Methylomagnum ishizawai: one gene and its partner. The protein of the gene in region 1 interacts with the protein of each later gene in a pairwise test. Links are inferred from orthologs where the notes say so. Each region holds a gene or a part of one and is shown in the gene's direction. Other genes may lie near its edges.

The links. The genes of interacting proteins can lie anywhere in the genome.
Region 2: the proteins of moeA (region 1) and mobA interact in binary tests that used the Escherichia coli proteins (3 or more experiments, as listed by UniProt). The link is inferred for Methylomagnum ishizawai from one-to-one orthologs.

The regions. Positions count from the first base shown.
Region 1 is NZ_AP019783.1:3,836,927-3,839,990, forward strand. Bases 72-3,064 are described here. They hold moeA (molybdopterin molybdotransferase MoeA), read left to right. Parts: upstream 72-942; coding sequence 943-2,187; downstream 2,188-3,064. Other genes in these bases: K5658_RS17365 (NAD-dependent epimerase), read left to right, coding at 72-109; K5658_RS17370 (hypothetical protein), read left to right, coding at 134-424; mobB (molybdopterin-guanine dinucleotide biosynthesis protein B), read left to right, coding at 417-962; galE (UDP-glucose 4-epimerase GalE), read left to right, coding at 2,235-3,064. Also shown: more of K5658_RS17365, read left to right, coding at 1-71. UniProt on the Escherichia coli protein: Catalyzes the insertion of molybdate into adenylated molybdopterin with the concomitant release of AMP.
Region 2 is NZ_AP019783.1:2,646,260-2,649,240, reverse strand. Bases 12-2,921 are described here. They hold mobA (molybdenum cofactor guanylyltransferase MobA), read left to right. Parts: upstream 12-1,129; coding sequence 1,130-1,714; downstream 1,715-2,921. Other genes in these bases: K5658_RS11960 (hypothetical protein), read left to right, coding at 2,884-2,921; K5658_RS11965 (flagellar brake protein), read left to right, coding at 1,858-2,613; K5658_RS11975 (DUF302 domain-containing protein), read right to left, coding at 637-1,089; K5658_RS11980 (hypothetical protein), read right to left, coding at 129-566; K5658_RS11985 (HD-GYP domain-containing protein), read left to right, coding at 12-68. Also shown: more of K5658_RS11985, read left to right, coding at 1-11; more of K5658_RS11960, read left to right, coding at 2,922-2,981. UniProt on the Escherichia coli protein: Transfers a GMP moiety from GTP to Mo-molybdopterin (Mo-MPT) cofactor (Moco or molybdenum cofactor) to form Mo-molybdopterin guanine dinucleotide (Mo-MGD) cofactor.

The DNA.
Region 1 (3,064 bases):
CGATGTGGCCGATCTGGCGCGGGATGTGGGCTACGCGCCCGCCACGCCCATCGAAACCGGCATCGCCCGCTTCGTGGCTTGGTACAAGGATTATTACGGGCACGGTTGAACCCGTCGGGTATCAGGAGGAGACATGATCGACTTGCCCTACGGAGGCCGATTCGACGAGCATGGGCTTGTCGCCCATATCCGCGCATCGGGCCGCGACTACATCATCCAAGGCCAACAAAAAGGGGCTTTGGCCGAACACCCGAAACCCCATTCCCTCGACTACTGGCTACGTCAATTCGCCCGGAACCCCGATATTAAACAGGCCGAAAACAGCGTGATGGATGCCTTGGTCGCCACCGGCCTGTTCGTGGTCGAACATCATTTAACCTGTCCCGATTCCGGTAGGCCGTGCAAGGGACTCCGCCTTGTCTGACACGCCCCTAGCCAACGCCCAGGTGCCCCTGCTCGGCTTCGCCGCCCCCAGCGGCACCGGCAAAACCACCCTCCTGAAACAACTGATCCCACTGTTCAAGGCCCAGGGGCTGCGGGTCGGCCTCATCAAGCATAGCCACCACGCTTTCGAGATCGACCATCCCGGCAAGGACAGCCACACCCTGCGGATGGCCGGGGCCAGTCCGGTCATGCTCAGCGCCTCGCACCGCCGGGCCATCATCACCGAACACCCGGAACCCCAGGAGCCCCACCTGGACGGCGAATTGGCCTATTTCGACCAGACCGGACTGGACCTGATCCTGGTGGAAGGCTTCAAATGGGAAGCCTTCCCCAAGATCGAATTGCACCGGCCCGCCCTAGGCCAGCCGCCGCTGTTCCCGCACGACAGCCACATCATCGCCGTGGCGACCGACGCCGAACCCCACCCCAAGCCCACGGTCCCCTGCTTGGATATCAACGATCCCGGACAGATACTCCGCTTCATCCTGGAAGACTTCCTTGGCCACCGACACCCCTGATTTTTGCGCCGAACCCAGGACGCTGACCCTGGAATCCGCCCTGGAGCGCCTTGTCGCCCGCATCGAACCCATCGCGGAATCCGAAACGGTCGCGCTGAAACCCGCCAGGGGCCGCATCCTCGCCCTGGCCCCGGCCTCGCCGCTGGACCTGCCGCCCTTCGCCAATTCGGCCATGGACGGCTACGCCCTGCGGGCGGAAGATAGCGGCCCCCAGGCCACGCTCGCCGTCATCGGCACCGCCTGGGCGGGCCAGCCGTTCACGGGCGCGGTCGGGCGGGGCCAATGCGTCCGCATCTTCACCGGCGCGGTCCTGCCGGAAGGGGCCGACGCCGTGGTCATGCAGGAGCAAGTCGGGCGCACGGACGATGCGATCCAACTCGCCGCCACCGTGCAAGCGGGCGCGAACATCCGCCCCCAGGGCGGCGAACTCCAAGCCGGACAAGCCTTGCTGCCCCAGGGCAAACGCCTGGAAGCCGCCGACCTGGGCTTGCTGGCCGCCGCCGGATTGGCCGAAGTCCCGGTGCTACGGCGGATCAAGGTCGCCATCCTCTCGACCGGCGACGAACTGCGCCCGGTCGGGGAAACCCTGGCTCCCGGCCAAATCCACGACAGCAACCGCTACCTGCTCGACGCCCTGCTGGCCGAACTCGGCGCGGAAATCCTGGATTTCGGCACCGTCGCGGACGACCCGGAAGCGCTGCGGCGGGTTTTGCTGGCGGCCTCCGTCCAGGCCGACGCCATCGTCAGCACCGGCGGGGCATCGGTGGGCGAGGCCGATTTCGTGGTCGAGGTCTTGCGCGACATCGGCCAGTTCGAATTCTGGAAAGTCGCCATCAAGCCCGGCAAACCCTTCGCCTATGGCCGCATCGGCGCGGCGCATTGCTTCGGCCTGCCCGGCAATCCGGTGGCGGTGGCGGTGACGTTCCGGCAATTGGTGCGGCCGGCGCTGGCGCGGCTGATGGGCGAGCGGCCCCGCCCGCCCCTGCGCCTCCCCGCCCGCTGCGAAACCCGCTTGCGCAAAAAGCCGGGCCGCATGGAGTTCCAGCGCGGCCTCTACCGGCGCGGGCCGGACGGGGCATTCATCGTGACGGCGGACGCGGGCCAGGGCAGCGACCGGCTGTCTTCCCTGAGCCGGGCCAATTGCTATATCGTCCTGCCCGCCGACAACGCCGGGGTCGAACCCGGCGGCGGCGTCGAAATCGAACCCTTCGACGCCTTCCTCTAAGTCCACGGAAGCCGAAACCAGAGAACCTCGACACCAAGGAGCCATCCATGCAGCAAAATCCAGGCGTATTAGTGACCGGCGGGGCCGGCTATATCGGCAGCCATGTCGTCAAGCAACTGGGGGAAAGGGGCGAGCGCATCGTCGTCCTCGACAATCTTTCGACCGGCTTCCGCGAAGCCGTGCTGTACGGCGAATTGATCGAGGGCGACACCGGCGACACGGAACTGGTCCGCCGCATCCTCAAGGACTACCAAATCGGGGCGATCCTGCATTTCGCCGCCCACACCATCGTGCCGGAATCGGTCGCCGATCCCTTGAAATATTACGGCAACAACACCTGCAAGACCCGCAACCTGCTGCAATGCGCCGCCGAGGCCGGGGTCGCGCATTTCATCTTTTCCTCGACCGCCGCCACCTACGGCATTCCCGACACCGCGGTTTGCGCCGAAACCGCGCCCACCGCGCCCATCAACCCCTATGGCGGCTCCAAGCTGATGAGCGAGACGATGCTGCGCGACCTGTCCGCCGCCACCCCGCTCAAGCATGTGATCCTGCGCTATTTCAACGTGGCGGGTTCCGACCCCGAGGGCCGCATCGGCCAATCCACCCGCGACGCCACCCTGCTCATCAAGGTCGCGGCGGAAGTGGCGGTGGGCAAGCGCGAGAAACTCCGGGTGTTCGGCACCGATTATCCGACCCCGGACGGGACCGGCGTGCGCGACTACATCCATGTCAGCGACCTGGCCGACGCCCATATCTGCGCCCTGGACCATCTGAGGGGCGGCGGGGCTTCGGCCACGCTGAACTGCGGCTACGGCCACGGCTACAGCGTGCGGGAAGTGATCGACGCCGTGAACCGGGTCCACGGCAGCCCCAT
Region 2 (2,981 bases), 1.2 Mb from region 1 along the record:
ATCGGGCCGAGGATTTCGGCATCGACCTGGAGAAGCACCGGCATGCGATCCTGAATGCCTTCGGCTGAATATCGCTGGCCCTTGGGGCTCCGGTCGGACGGCCCGCGCTCCAAGCGCCCGGTGGTTTTTCAGGGATTCTTCCCGGTCCCGGCGGCTCCCGGCAGTACCGGGAAACACCCCTCCGCCTCCTTCTTCGCCGCCTTCAGCCGGTCGCGCAATTCCTTCGATTTCGGCGGATCGCGGAATTCGCCGCCCTTTTCGCCGGGGGTGTCGAACATATAGGTGAAGGTCAGCGCCTCCGAATAATCCTGGTAATTCAAGCGGCCTGCGATTTTATCCACCGCGCAGACGCAGTGGTACAGGTTGTCGAGGTTCTGCCCGCCGCGTTCCGCCATGCATTGCATGACATATTCGACCCGCGCCTGGGTCGGGAAATCGTTGACCGGCGCGGCGGCTTCCTTGGCCGGGGCGGCGGGTTTCGGGGCCGGGTGGCGGGGGGCGGCGGAGGGGGCGGCGGCGGCCAGCGAGGCGGCCAGGGCCCAAGCGATGCGGACGGTTCGGTTCATTGCTGTGCTTTCGGGTGGTGGGGCGGAAAACCGGCGGAATGATAGGGGGCGGGCCGGTCCTATGCAATTCTCACGGCTCGGCGGCGAAGTCCACGATTTCCCGTAGTTGCCGGTTCATGCCGCGGGCGAACTCGTTCATTTGGGGATTGGCCGAATCGGTGGGCAGCAGATGGGTTGTGATATGGACCCGGCCCCGTTCCGAGCGCACCGACACGTTGCAGGGCATGTAGGACACCGCTTCCGGTTCGAGTTCCAGCATCCGCCGGGCCAGGCTCAGGTTGCAGAACTGGATCGTGTCGTAGTCGGGGAAGGCGATGTGTTCGCGCTCGCGGATCACGCCGCCGATCTTGTTGTGGCCGGTGATGCGGAAATTGCGCTCGGTGATGGCGAGTTCCAGTTCGGCCAGCACATCGGCGTAGGGCTTGGCGGTCTCGGCGTGGTAATAGCCGGGTCCGGGCCGGGTGGCGCAGGCTGGCAAGCCCAGTAGGGTGAATGCGAGAATCGCGGCGGGAATCCTGGACATGGGAGGTCGCTGGAAATAGGGATGGGGTTAGGATATCACCATGGTTTTCGACCGGGCAAAGATAACCGGCGTGGTGCTGGCCGGGGGCCGGGGCCTACGCATGGGCGGCGAGGACAAGGGCTTGCTGCCGTTCCGGGGGCGGCCCTTGGCGGGCTATGCCGTGGCGGCGTTGGAACAGGTGGCGGGCCGCGTCCTGGTCAACGCCAACCGCAACCCGGAGCTGTACGCCCGCTTCGGCCATCGCGTGATCGCCGACCCCGGCGGGGGCTTCGACGGTCCCCTGGCCGGCCTGCTGGGCGCGATGCGGGCGGCGGACACCCCCTACGTGCTGACGGTGCCCTGCGATTGTCCGTTCGTCACCGGGCCGCTGTTGGCGCGCCTGCCGCTCCAACGCGAGGCCACGGGCGCCGCCTTGTGCGCGGCCCACGATGGCGAACGCCTGCATCCGGTGTTCCTGCTGGCGGAGCGGGGCCTGGCGGACGATCTCGAAGCCTATCTCGCCGGTGGACAGCGCAAGGTCCAGGCCTGGCTGTACCGGCACCACCCGGTCCTGGTCGATTTTTCCGACCATCCCGAAGTGTTCGCCAATCTCAACACCCCCGCCGAATTAGTCGCTTTGGAATAACATGGGTCCGTGGAAACCGGTCCGGCGTTGCGTTTTTGTCAATGTCCGCCCTGGGATTTGTCACGGCCCGTCCCTGGGGGACAGGCAGCCGTTTAGCTTGTAGAATCCAGCCATCACCATAAATCAGGCCCGGGATCGCACCCATGCATACCGAATCCATCGAAGACCACGTCGGCTATACCCTGCGCGGCCAGGGCGAAATCCTCGAAAAACTCAGGCTGATGCAGCGCAAAAGGTGCTTGGTGACCGCCCACCATCAAGATTCCAAGGCCAATTTGGTGACGGCCATCGTCGAGATACTGCCGGAGCGGGGCTGGATCGTGTTCGATATGGGGTCCAACGAGGCCGTGAACCGCCAGTTCGCCAAGGCCCGGCCCCTGGTGTTCATGGCCCAGGTGGAGGGCGTGCGGAGCCAGTTCGTGGTGGAGGGCTTGACCGAGACCACTTGGCGGGGCGAACCGGTGTTCGCCGCGCCGCTGCCGCAGTCCTTGTTCTGGCACCAACAGCGCGAGTTCTACCGGGTGGCGATCCCGCTGGCGATGCCGGTCAAATGCCGGGTCGGGCTGGAGGGCGGCGCGGTGGAATTCGGCGTGTACGACCTCAGCCTCTCCGGGCTGTCGCTGTCCGATAAGAACGCCCGTATCGGTGCCGCCCTGGAGGTCGGCCATACCCTGGAGGCTTGCAAGCTCTCCATCCCGAGCCAGCCCGAAATCCCGGTGAACCTGGAAATCCGCAACAAAATCCCCCAGGTCCGGCCCGACCGGCCCCAGGCCCAGCGGGTGGGCTGCGCTTTCCGCGGCCTGGGCCGGGGGGCGGAGACCCAGTTGCAGAAGTTCATTTTCGAGGTGGAACTGTGGCAGAAGCGGCTGGGCGCGGCGGCGCGGTACCAATCCAAATAAGCCGGCGGCCCTGGCGGCACCGCGCTGGCGATCCTTGATTTCGGCGGGAATGCCCAAATCCGGCGCCGCGCCGCCCGTGCCGGAGTTTCCCGCCTTGCCGACCGCCCGGCCTGGCCTTGGGGGCCGATCCTACCGGCGTGTTTCCGTCCGTGAATTTTTTCACGGCGGTTCGGATTTATCGTGGATTTGATCTACGCTTGAAAACGGTTGTCCGGTGTCCAGTCTCGCCACCGGACCCTTGACACCGATTTCACCGAAAGGGAACACACCATGTCCATCAAACCGTTGTCCTTGATCCTGGGTTTCCTCGCCGCCGGCGTGGCCGTCGCGGCGGAACAATCCGGCACCCACCCGCCCCAGACCACCAC